One region of the Methyloferula stellata AR4 genome, then DNA from elsewhere that is predicted to be linked to it. Evidence: predicted binding sites of a transcription regulator. Region 1 holds the regulator's gene; the other holds the start of a gene.
The links. The regulator HrcA, encoded in region 1, represses chaperone genes, less so after heat shock. The targets are predictions, from matches to a motif close to GTTAGCACTCNCNNNNNGNGAGTGCTAAC.
Positions count from the first base shown of each region.

Region 2: a site for HrcA is predicted at 2,691-2,719, ahead of groES (co-chaperone GroES). Genes of this name have one in related genera too.

Region 1 is NZ_ARWA01000001.1:348,163-354,685, forward strand. Features, by position in the region: gene A3OQ_RS0101745 (NUDIX domain-containing protein) at 1-357, shown strand, start outside; gene A3OQ_RS0101750 (GNAT family N-acetyltransferase) at 562-1,059, shown strand; gene A3OQ_RS0101755 (hypothetical protein) at 1,150-1,797, shown strand; gene A3OQ_RS0101760 (membrane protein) at 1,818-3,917, opposite strand; gene hrcA (heat-inducible transcriptional repressor HrcA) at 4,103-5,206, shown strand; gene A3OQ_RS0101770 (hypothetical protein) at 5,470-5,712, shown strand; gene A3OQ_RS0101775 (sigma-70 family RNA polymerase sigma factor) at 5,879-6,382, shown strand; gene A3OQ_RS0101780 (anti-sigma factor family protein) at 6,379-6,523, shown strand, end outside.
Region 2 is NZ_ARWA01000001.1:3,756,733-3,763,255, reverse strand. Features, by position in the region: gene A3OQ_RS0118595 (integration host factor subunit alpha) at 1-283, opposite strand, end outside; gene groL (chaperonin GroEL) at 620-2,266, opposite strand; gene groES (co-chaperone GroES) at 2,319-2,606, opposite strand; gene A3OQ_RS0118580 (Do family serine endopeptidase) at 2,964-4,532, opposite strand; gene hflC (protease modulator HflC) at 4,735-5,643, opposite strand; gene hflK (FtsH protease activity modulator HflK) at 5,640-6,523, opposite strand, start outside.

The DNA.
Region 1 (6,523 bases):
GTTTTGCTGGTGCGGCACACCTATCTTGAGGGCTGGTATCTGCCCGGCGGCGGCATAGAACCCGGCGAAACGCTGAGCGCATGTCTTGCCCGCGAATTGGCCGAGGAAGCGCATATCGCGATCGATGCGCCGCCTCTGCTGCATGGCATTTTCCTGCAGCGGCGGGGCTGGCGCAGCCATCATGTGGCTTGCTATGTGGTGCGCGGCTTCCACCAAACCGCGCCGCGCTTACCCGATTGGGAGATCGCTGAGATCGGCTTTTTCAGCCCCGATGCCTTGCCGGACGGAACGAGCCCGGCGACTCGGGCAAGGCTCCGCGAGGTTTGGGAGAACCTGCCGCCGTCTCATATATGGTAAGGCGAATCGTATGCGTTAATGGCCTTGGAAGATAAGCATCAAATCATGGTGCGCTAACCTTCTCCCTGTGGGAGAAGGTGCCCCGTGAAACGGGGCGGATGAGGGGTTACAATCTCCTTTGATTGCCCGATCGTAACCCCTCACCCGGTCGGCCCCGCCGACCACCCTCTCCCAATGGGAGAGGGTTCCGTCTACCCTGAGTTCATGACCGATCTTTCCCTCGTCCTTGTGCCGCAGACGCCAGCCGATCTTGCCGCCATCGAGAAACTCGATGAGCGCGCTTTCGGCCCCGGCCGTTTTGCGCGTTCCGCCTATCGTCTGCGCGAGCGCGTCGCGCCGGACTATGCGCTGTCATTCGTGGCCCGCGTCGGAACGCTGCTTGTCGGTGCCAATCGCATGACGCGCATCCGCTGCGGCGAGACGCCGGCGCTTCTATTGGGACCGCTCACGGTCGAACCCGCCTTCCGCTCGGGCGGCATCGGCGAGGCGCTGGTCATGAAATCGCTCGAAGCCGCCAAGGCCAATGGCCATGGCCTCGTCCTGCTCGTCGGCGACATGCCCTATTATGGGCGCATGGGATTCAAACCCGTGCCGCCCGGAAGGCTGATTTTTCCGGGCCCCGTCGATCCTGAACGGCTTCTTTATTGCGAATTGACCGAAGACGCCTTCGACGGCGTGAGGGGCAAAGTGCTTCGGGCATAATGCCCGTCGATGGCCGCGATCTCTTGTTTTTTTAGCGTGAGCTTGTGAGTGTGCGAAACGATTGATTGAAGTTGGATCAGGAGAGATCGCTTGACTAGGATGAAAGTCCAGATCGCCGTCGCCATGCTGATGATGTCCACTGGCCTCACCCCTACTATGGCCGACGAAAGCCCGCTTGGGTCGATCTGGCGACAGGGCGTGACAGACAAGACCGTCTGGATTGTCGGAACGCTCCGCTCGCCCGCCGATCTCGATCAATTATCGGCTGCGGAAGCCCATCCCGAAAGTCACGACGGCGATCAAAAAAAACCGCTCCAGGAGTCGTTTTTCCGTTTCGAGGCGCAATGTTCCGACACCGATTTCTCCGTCGGCGTGAAAGCGAATGCCATCCCGCAGGAACGCCCGGTGATGCAAAGCGAGTCGCCCTATGGCTTTGAGGATTCGCCGCTCAGAGAGGCCAGCATTGTCGTCAATGGGGAATCCTCTCTCAATCTGCATTATCTTTGGGGCACGATCAGCGGCGTGAGCAGCGGCGCGGAGCAACGTCTCAGCCTCGCCGGCTCCGTCTACCGGTTTTTAAAACAGATCAGCCTGCCGCCCAAAAGCACGATCAGGATTTTTACGCCCAAAGGCACTGACACCTACGTGTTGGACGGCTCCTATCAAGCGAAGACGAATAATGAGGCCATTGCTGGGTTCAAGCGCCTATGCGCGGAAGCGGCAAGCAACTGGCATTGACGCGCGAGCGCCGCGGACAATCACCCCTTCCGCAGCCCCGCGTTCCTCCGCCCCTCGACCGCCCATGTTCCGAGCAGGCTCGCGAGCAAGAAGAGCAGGCCCAAGAATCCGATGGCGAGCGGCGCGACGCCGACGCCCTTCACTTCGCTCGTACCCGTCCGCTTGATCGCGGCATAATCCGGGCCGCCATAGACCGGGCTTTCGCGCATGGCGACCAACCGCGGCAAAGCGATATCGCCAGTCGCGTCGGTCGCGATTCGCCGCACCGTGCCGCCCGTCGCCTCGGCGAGCGGTTTCAGCTTATCGGGCGTCGAGACGACTTCCTGGAACTCGCGCGGATTCTCGGGGCCGACGTTTGCCAGCACGGAGAGCTGGCCATCGGTCAGCCGATAAAGCCCGATCTCATCCGTCTTCACGCGTGCGCGGGACAATCCCGGCTCGGCAGGGCTCAGCGTCACCGTCTCCTGCTTGCCGGAGGGCGCCGTGACTTTGACGGGCGGGACTTGATCTTTCAGGCTCTGGCGCTCGATGACGAGATCATGGCCTTCGACTGTGGCGCGCAAAGCTTCTTCTTCGAGGTCCGGCTCTTTCATCAGCCAATGCGCGAGCCGGCGCGACAGATCGAGATGCGGGCCGCCGCCCTCGAAGCCGCGCGCCCAGAGCCACATCTGATCGGTGAGGAGAAGCGCGACGCGGCCCTTGCCTTCGCGCGACAGCACGAGCAGCGGCTTACCGTCCGCGCCGGACAAGACGCTCGTGCCGCGCGCGACGTCCGCATTGACCTGCCGGAACCATTGGCTCCAGGCGGGCGGATTTTGATCCGCCCCCGCAAGGCCGCGCGTCACCGGATGTTTCGCGCCATCGGACGTCACGACGGCGCGGAACGCATGTTCGGTCAGGCTGCCGTCGGGCCGTGCCGGCGCGATGCGGCCGAGCGGCGAATAGAACAGGCCTTCGGGCCGCGCGAAATCCGGCCCGGCGGCGAAGAGCAACGCGCCGCCATCGCGGACATAGCGCACGATATTGTCGAGATAGATTGTCGGCAGCACGCTCTGATTCGAATAGCGGTCGAAGATGATCAGGTCGAAATCGGTGATCTTGCGGCCGAAGAGATCGGCCGTCGGGAAAGCGATCAGCGAGAGTTCGTTGATCGGCGTGCCGTCCTGCTTCTCCGGCGGCCGCAGAATGGTGAAATGCACCAATTCGACATTGGCGTCCGACTTCAGAAGATTGCGCCACATGCGCTCGCCCTGATGCGGTTCGCCGGAGACGAGCAGAACTTTGAGCTTGTCGCGCACGCCGTCGATCGACAGCACGGCCTTATTGTTGATGGCCGTCAGTTCATCCGGCAAGGCATCGACTTCGATCTCGACGACATTCTGCCCGCCATGTTCGATCCGCACCGGAATGCGGATACGTTCGCCCGGATGCGCCGTGACATTGGCGATCGGGTTGCCGTCGCGGCGCACGTGCAGCACGACCGGCTCACCCTTGCTGCCGGTGTCGTCGACGCGCAGCTCGATCGTCTGGTCCTTGCCGACAATGCCGAAACGCGGCGCATCCAGAAGCTCGATGCGGCGGTCGCGCTCGCCTTCATGGCCGGTGATCAGGGCATGCAGGGGCGCTTTGATGCCGAGCGCTTCGACATCTTTCGGAATGTCGTGCACGACGCCGTCGGTGATCATGAAGACGCCGCCGACGCGTTCGGCCGGAACGTCGGCGAGGCCGGTATTCAGGGCCGAGAAGAGCTGCGTCCCGTCGCTGTCGGCATCCGTGCGGCCGCTCTCGATGACGCGGACGTCGACATGGCCCAAGGCATCGAGACTTTTTTCAAGCGCCGCTTTCGCCTTTTCCGTCTGCTGCGGCCGTTCGCCGATGGTCTGGCTGCCGCTGCGATCGACGACAATGGCGACCACATCCTTCAGTGGCTCGCGATCCTCGCGCACGATGGCGGGATCGGCCAAGGCCAGCAGCAGAAGCGCAAAGCCGACAGCTCGCAGAAACGTGCCGCGCCGGCGCGCATAAAAGCCAAGCCCGACGACGATCAGCGCGCAAATCCCCAGCACCGCGAAAAGCGGCAGGGGCAGAAGCGGCGTGAAGGACAGGTTGAAATCGTTCATTTGGATTATTCGTCCAATCCTCTCCTACGGAAGAGGGTTAAGCGAGCGGAATCTTAATATTGGCGCTTAAGCGCCGAATACGGCTTTCCTTCGTCTAAGTCTCGTTAAATAACTTCCACATAGAGAAAAGCACCCATTTCCAAGAAGGGCTTGCAACAATCTCGGCCACCGTTCATTTTAAAACCATGGCCGTACCGATCGATCACGCCCGAGAGAGCTTTCAGACAGACGCTAGCGCTCTTGCCAATCTCTCCGAAAGATCCCGCGAGATCTTCCGGCGCATTGTCGAATCTTATCTGGAGCGCGGCGAGCCGGTGGGCTCGCGCCATTTGTCGCGGCTTTTGCCCATGGCGCTCTCGCCAGCCTCCGTCCGCAACGTCATGCAGGATCTCGAAGAGCTTGGGCTGATCTATGCGCCGCATACGAGCGCCGGCCGCCTGCCGACCGAGCTGGGCTTGCGGTTCTTCGTCGATGCCTTGCTTGAACTCGGCGATATAGGCAAGGACGAACGCGAGCGCATCGATGCGCAGGTCAAGGCCGCCTCGCACGAGCCGACCATGGAAGGCGTCCTCGGCGAGGCGGTCACCATGCTGTCGGGCCTGACCCGCAGCGCCGGCATCGTGGTGACGAGCAAGGACAATATCCGCCTCAAACATATCGAGTTCCTGCAGCTCGAGCCCGAACGCGGCCTCGCCATTCTGGTCGGCGAAGACGGCTCGGTCGAAAATCGCATCGTGCCCATTCCGCATGGTCTGCCGCCCTCGGCGCTGATCGAGGCCGGAAATTATCTCAATGCCCGCATCCGGGGCCGGACGCTCACCGAGGTCAAAATCGAGATCGAGGCATCGCGTCAGGCGGCCGAATCGGAACTCGGCGAGTTAACCACACGGCTCATCGCGACCGGCCTCGCGAGCTGGAGCGAATATGCCGCCGGACATGCGCCGCAGCTCATCGTGCGCGGCCAGGCGAACCTGCTCGAGGATCTGAACGCGATCGAAGATCTCGAACGGATAAGGCTTCTCTTCGCCGATCTCGAAACCAAGAAAGACGTGATCGATCTTTTGAGCCGCGCCGAAGGCGGCGAAGGCGTGCGTATTTTCATCGGCTCGGAAAACAAGCTTTTTTCCCTGTCGGGATCGTCGATGATTGCGGCGCCTTTCCATGATCCGCAGCAGCGCATCGTCGGCGTACTCGGCGTCATCGGCCCAACGCGGCTGAATTATGCGCGCATCGTCCCCATGGTCGCCTATACGTCGAAAGTCGTCGCAAGGCTGATGCAGGGGCGCTAGAGCGCGGATTCGATAACTTGGTGTGACCTCAAACTCAAAGGTTAGGTGCACTTCCTTCTCCCAGAGGGAGAAGGTTCACCCGCTCCGCTTTGTGAGTTCATGACTTAGAGCACTCACAAACCCATCACTTTCAGTTGAACGGAAAAATCACCGGCCGAGGGAATAGGTATCCGCTCCACGAGTCTACAGGGCATAGGCGCGATTGATCGGTCGTTGAAAAAATCGGTCGTCGTTCCTGAACCCAGGCAATGGAGGATTGAACAATGACGTCTATTCGCACTTTCGCTCTTGCCGGCCTTGTGATGGCTGCTTCCGTCGGCGCCGCCGCGGCTTCCGTCTCGCAGACCATGCCGGTCCGCGCCAATGATTTCTATGCCCTCTACGATAATGCGGCGGGCGCGTCGTCGTGGGATATGGCCCACTATGACCGGTCTGGCACGCGCGGCCGTCTCGATCTCGGCGCGAGCCCCTTTCATCCGGAAGGTCCCGGCAACGCCACCGACTGAGCGTTTCGAAACATCAAAGGGCGCGGTTTCCCCTGCCGCGCCCTTGCCGAACTCTCCGGGGCTGGCTCGACGCCGTAAAAATCTTTTCGCAAGACCGGAATAGGCCGCTTCCCGAAGCGTCCCATGAAGGCTCGATCCGAATCGAGCCGAGCTGTCGGAACAGGTCATGTCGGCACTGACGAAACTCGAAGAGAATATCCCGGCCCTGCGGCGTTACGCCTTCGCCCTGTTGCGCAATCGAAGCGACGCGGATGATCTCGTCCAGGATTGTCTGGTGCGAGCGCTCGATCACATGGATGAGCGCACGAGCGAAGGCGAAATGCGTCCGTGGTTGTTCTCGATCATGCACAATCTCTGCGTGAGCCGCTGGCGGCGGTTACGGTTCAGATCATCGATCGTCGTGTCCGACGCCGAGGCCGATGTGTCCGTTCCCGCATCGCAACAGGCGACCGCCGAATTGCACGCGGCGCTCACCAGCCTCGATCAATTGCCCGAGGAGCAGCGCGAAGTGCTGCTGCTAGTCGCCGTCGAGGGGCTCGAATATGCCGATGCCGCGAAAATACTCAAAATCCCGGTCGGAACCGTGATGTCGAGATTGAGCCGGGCGAGGGACAAATTGCGCGACACCATGGAAGGCCGGCAGAGACCGGCACTGCGGAGGGTGAAATGACACCGATGGAGAAGGCGATCACCGAAGACGATCTGCATGCCTATGTCGACGGCTTTCTCAATGCCGATGACCGGCTGCGTGTCGAGCGCTATCTCGAAAGCCACACTGAAGCGGCAGCCCGCATCGCCGCTTGGCAGGAGG
Region 2 (6,523 bases), 3.4 Mb from region 1:
GTTTGAACGTCAGCACGCGTCTCGGCGTGATCGGCACTTCAACGCCTGTGCGTGGATTGCGCCCGATTCGCTCGCGTTTGCTACGGACCGCGAAAAGACCGAATGAACGGAGTTTGACGCTTTCGCCGCGAACCAAAGCATCTGAAATTTCTTCAAGCGCGATTTCAAAAATTTCGCGTGCCTGTGCGCGAGAGAGAACGGGACTCGAACTATAGACAGCCTCCAGAAGATCCGCGCGCGTCGTAGTTTTTCGAATCTTTGACGATTTCGACGATTGCTGCACTTTCCGCTTCTCCCCCCGGAGCCCTTTAAAAACAGGTGCGGAAGCTTAGACCGAAAATGTGCAAGGGCGGTTGCAAAAAAACCTCAGGCGCCGATTAAAATGTTGATGCCTTTGATGACAGTTTGCCTTGGTCCAAAAGATTGGCGCGAACCGGGCGCGTCAAGACAGAACAATTCTCTTCAATAAAAGTTGAAATTCATCCGGCAATGCGAGGCGCTGCTCAAGCCTACGGTTGTAGAATACCAGAGACGGCCCTTAAACGAACTCCGCGCGCAGGTGACTGCGCGCGGAGCGGTTTCTTTATCGGAAAGGCGGAGCTTTCCAGCAGACGTGGATTTAGAAGTCCATGCCGCCCATGCCGCCCATGCCGCCACCGCCCATCGGCATCGCAGGGGCATCCTTCTTCGGCGCTTCCGTGATGGTTGCTTCGGTGGTGATCAAAAGACCGGCGACCGAAGCGGCATCTTGCAGAGCCGTCCGGACGACCTTGGTCGGGTCGATGATGCCGAGTTTCACCATGTCCCCATATTCCCCGGTCTGCGCGTCATAACCAAAGGAATAAGACGGGTTCTCAATGAGCTTGCCGACGACCACGGCGCCATCGCCGCCGGAATTGTCGACGATCTGTCGGGCCGGGGTCTGGATCGCCTTGCGGACGATGTCGATACCGGTCTTTTGATCGGGATTGGCAACCTTGAGGTTATCGAGCGCCTTGATGGCGCGCAGAAGCGCGACGCCACCGCCGGGAGACACACCTTCTTCGACCGCCGCGCGCGTCGCATTGAGAGCGTCGTCCACGCGATCCTTCTTTTCCTTCACTTCGACTTCGGTCGCGCCGCCGACGCGAATGACCGCGACGCCGCCCGCGAGCTTGGCGAGACGTTCCTGCGCCTTTTCGCGATCGTAATCGGAGGTGGTCTCGGCGATCAGGTTCTTGATCTGGCCGATACGGGCCTCGATCTCAGCCTTGGCGCCGGCGCCGTCGATGATCGTCGTATTCTCCTTGTCGATGCGAATCCGCTTGGCGCGGCCGAGCATCTGCAGGGTCACGTTTTCGAGCTTGATGCCGAGATCCTCGGAGATCAGCTGACCAGCCGTCAGGATGGCGATGTCTTCGAGCATGGCCTTGCGGCGATCGCCGAAGCCCGGCGCCTTGACGGCCGCGACCTTGAGGCCACCGCGCAGCTTGTTGACGACGAGGGTCGCGAGTGCTTCGCCTTCGACGTCCTCGGCGATGATCACGAGCGGCTTGCCGGTTTGAACGACGGCTTCGAGCACAGGCAGCATGGCCTGGAGCGACGAAAGCTTCTTCTCATGCACGAGGATGTAGGGCTCCTCGAGTTCCGCCACCATCTTGTCGGGATTGGTGATGAAGTAGGGCGAGAGATAGCCGCGGTCGAACTGCATGCCCTCGACGACATCGAGCTCGGTGTCGAGGCTCTTCGCCTCTTCGACCGTGATCACGCCCTCGTTGCCGACCTTTTGCATGGCGGTCGAGATCATCGTGCCGACAGATACGTCGCCATTGGCTGAAATCGTGCCGACTTGGGCGATCTCGTCGTTCGACGTGACCTTCTTGGAATTGGCCTTGAGATCGGCGACGACGGCTTCGACCGCGAGGTCAACACCGCGCTTCAGATCCATCGGGTTGAGGCCGGCGGCCACTGCCTTGGCACCTTCGCGGACGATGGAGGCGGCGAGGATCGTCGCCGTGGTCGTGCCGTCACCGGCAACGTCGTTCTGCTTGGAAGCGACTTCACGGACAAGCTGGGCGCCGAGGTTCTCGAACTTGTCGGCAAGTTCGATTTCCTTGGCGACAGTCACGCCGTCCTTGGTGATGCGCGGTGCACCATATGACTTCTCGATGACTACGTTACGGCCCTTGGGACCGAGGGTCACACGCACCGCATTGGCGAGAATGTCCACGCCGCGCAACATGCGATCACGCGCATCGGACGAAAAACGTACGTCTTTGGCTGCCATTTTTTCAAACTCCTGAAAAGGTTTCTAGTGTCGGTCGGAGAGAAGGCTCGCCTTAGGCGATGACACCCATGATGTCGCTCTCCTTCATGATGAGGAGGTCTTGGCCGTCGATCTTGACTTCGGTGCCGGACCATTTGCCGAACAGCACCTTGTCGCCGGCCTTGACATCGAGGGGAGTGATTTTGCCGGTCTCATCGCGGCCGCCAGGACCAACGGCGATGATTTCGCCTTCCTGGGGTTTCTCTTTCGCGTTGTCGGGAATGATGATCCCGCCCTTGGTCTTTTCCTGACCTTCAAGACGCTTGACGACCACACGGTCATGCAGGGGACGAAAATTCATGGTCTGCTTCCTCTAAAATGATGATGGGTCCCTGCTCTCGAAGGGGACACCTCGCGAAGCTTCGGCCGGTCCAACCCAGGCCTCGTTAGCACTCGGTAACATAGAGTGCTAACAAGGCGCGAAATAAGCCATCGCGCCCCAAATTGTCAAGGAAGAAGTTATTTTTGAGCATTAATCGCTTATATATGAAGCATAATGTTTAATTTTAAAGCAAAATAGAAAGCTGGCAGCTACGGCAAGGCCGCAGACCGGGAAACTGTCCTATGGAGCTTGAAATTGTGAGGAGGCCTACCTCCCGCAAGGGCGGGGCGCGAAAATTTCGCCCCGGCCATGCGATCGGATTTCGAGACATTCTGCCTATTGCATTGAGAGCGCGACGAAGCGCACCTCGCCTTGCGTATTGGCGATGAGGAACAGCGCCGATTTCTTGCCGCCCTCCTTCAGGGCTTTGATCTTGGCCGATACCTCGGACGGGTCCTTCACGGGGATCTGATTGATTTCCAGGATCACCTCGCCGGGCTGAATATTTTTCTCGGCGGCCGGCGACTCCGGATCGACATCGGTGACGACGACGCCTGTGGCCACGCTCTCGCCGATGGAGAATTTTTGCCGCGCGGCGCTGCTGAGGCTCGAAAACTCCATGCCGAAAGCTTTTTCGACCGGCGTCGGAGGCAAGGCCTTGCTGGTTTCAGGGGCCTTCGTTTCGAGCGAGGCAAGCTTCTCATTGTCTTCGAGGCGGCCGAGTTTGACGGTTTTGGTCAGTTCTTTGCCCTGGCGCATGACGACGACGGCAACGTCCTTGCCGACCGGCGCGGAGGCGACGACCTTCGGCAGGTCGCGCGATTCCTTGATGTCGGTCCCGTCGAATTTGACGATGACGTCGCCGGCCTGGATGCCTGCCGCCTTCGCAGGGCCCTTGTCGTCGGTGCCGGCGACAAGCGCGCCGTGAACCGGGCCGAGGTTGAGGCTTTCCGCGATGCTCTCATCGACGTTTTGAATGCGGACACCGAGCCAGCCGCGCCGCGTCTCGCCAAATTTCTGCAATTGGTCGATGACCGGCATGACGGTCGCGGCAGGCGTGGCGAAACCAATGCCGATCGAGCCGCCCGAAGGAGACAGGATCGCCGTATTGATGCCGATCACCTCGCCGTCCATGTTGAACAGAGGCCCGCCGGAATTGCCTTTATTGATCGCCGCGTCGGTCTGAATGTAATTGTCGTAGGGACCCGATTCGATATTGCGGTGATGCGCCGAGATGATGCCGGCCGTCACCGTGCCGCCGAGGCCGAATGGATTGCCGACCGCCAGCACCCAATCGCCGACGCGCATTTTCTCGCTGTCGCCAAATTTGACGGATTTCAGCGGCTTTTCGGGTTTCACGCGAAGGACCGCGACATCGACCTTGGAATCCTTGCCGATGATTTGTGCCTTCAGCTTTTGGCCGTCGGTGAAGATGACGGTGATATCATTGGCGTCGGCGATGACGTGATTATTGGTGATGATGATCCCGGAGGGATCGATCACGAAGCCTGAGCCAAGCGAATTCGACTTGCGCTCGCGCGGACGCGGCAATGGCGTATCATTATTGCCGCCGCTGCCGCCGCCTTGCTGACGGCGGCGGAAGAATTCTTCGAAGAGATCGTCAAAAGGCGTACCCGGTTCGAGCTGCGGCGCGGCCGAGGCATGTTTGTCTTCCATCGTCTGCGTCGCCGAAATATTCACGACCGCATCGCTGACTTGATCGGAGAGATCGGCGAGAGAATCGGGTCCTTTGGCAAAGGCGGGCGCGACAAGAGCGGCCGGCGAGGCAATAAGCGACAGACCGAGCGCGCAGGCGAAGGCCAAGTTCGCGCGGCGCAGTCGGCCAGCCAAGGCATGTTTTGATGGCGTGACGACCCGCAGCTCTGAAAAGGCAAACAAACCCATGAAGTGATCTCCTGCGACCGGACGCGCGGCATGGCTTAAGAAGCGCGCCAATCGAACGATAAATTAGGGCGGAAAATCGGCGGCGTCGCGCTTTTTGCCAGGCTCGCCGAAAGCTCCGTTTCCCTTATCTTTCATATAGCCATAGCCCGGCAAATTGCCGCTCGCACCTCAAAATTGCAGGGCAAGAATTTGCCCGAGTAAGTTAACGTGCGGCGGACGGCGCGCCCGCGGCGGGTTCGGGATGAGACGTTCCAAAGAAGCGGAAGAAATCCGACTTCGGGCTCAAAATCATGCGCGTGTCCGAGGCTTTGAGCCCATTCTCATAGGCCTGCATCGACCGGTAGAAGGCAAAGAAATCCGGATCTTTGCCATAAGCGTCGGCAAAGATCTTGTTGCGCGTCGCGTCGCCTTCGCCGCGGACCTGATCGGCTTGCTTTTGCGCATCGCCGCGCAGAACCACCACGTCGCGATCCGCCTTCGCGCGAATCTTCTGTGCCTGTTCGGAGCCCTGCGCCCGATATTCGGCAGCCTCGCGGGCGCGCTCGGTCTGCATGCGCCTGAACACCTGTTCCGAGATCTGGCGAGGCAGGTCGGCGCGCCTGATGCGGACATCCGTGGCGACGACGCCGAGACGGCCGGCCTCCTGGTTCACCTGGTCGCGGATCTTCAGCATGAGCGCGGAGCGGTTGTCGCGCACGATCTGCGTCAGGTCGGCTTCGCCGAGCACGCGGCGCACCGCCGAATTGAGCACGAAGCCCAATTGGTTCCTCGCCCGCTCGATCGTGCCGACGGTTTGGTAGAACTTCAAGGGATCGACGATCTTGTAGCGCAGGAACGCATCGACTTCGATGCGCGTATTATCGGAGGCGAGCACCTCCTGCTTCGGCGCTTCGAGATCGAGAATGCGATTGTCGATCGGAATATAGTCCTCGATGAACGGAATCTTGAAATGCAGCCCCGGCTGTGTGATCAGCCCGCGTCCGGCGACAGGTTCGCCGAAACGCAGCAGCAGACCTTGATCCGTCTGCTGAACCTGAAAGGTCGAGGCCGCGGCTACGACCAGGATAACAACGAGCGCGATCAGCGCGACAAAGCCATAGGCGCCTCTCATTTGCGGCTCCCATCGCTGGCGCGCGGTGCCAGTTGCGGCAGCGGCAGATAAGGCACGACGCCGTTTCCGTTCCCGGCGGCCTCGTCGACGATCACTTTGTCGGCACCGCCCAACACACGCTCCATGGTTTCGAGATAGATGCGCTCGCGAGTGACTTCGGGCGCGTTTTTATATTGATCGTAGATCTGGGTGAAACGCGCCGCCTGACCTTGCGCTTCGGCGACGGTCTGCAGGCGGTAGCCTTCGGCCTCTTGAATGATGGCGGCCGCCTTGCCGCGCGCTTCCGGCACGACGCTATTGGCATAGGCTTCGGCTTCGTTGCGCAAGCGGTCCTGATCCTGCTGCGCCGCGGTCACGTCGCGGAAGGCGGCAATGACCTGCTCGGGCGGATCGACCGATTGCAATTGCACCTGAAGGATGAGCACGCCGGCTTTATAGTCGTTCAAGACTTTCTGCATGAGATCCTGCACGGCAGGTTCGATCACCTTGCGTTCGGCGGTCAGGATCTTTTGAATCTGGCTGCGGCCGATCACTTCGCGCATCGCGCTTTCCGCGACGGCTTTCACGGTTTCTTCCTGATTGGCGACGTTGAAGGCGTAATCTTCCGGATGAACCGGATCGATCTGCCAGATCACCACGAATTTGACGTCGGCGATATTTTCATCGGCCGTCAGCATCAGGCTTTCTTCCGGCAGATCGATGGGCGGCTGCCCGTTCGGACGGAAGATGAAGCCGATATTGGTGGCCTTGCGGTTGGTCACCGGAAGCTTCAGCACCGAGCCCACCGGATAGGGCCAATTGTAATTGAGGCCGGGCGTGGTCCTGCCAGTATAGCCACCGAAGACTTTGTTGAGGCCGACCTCGTTCGGGCCGACCGTGT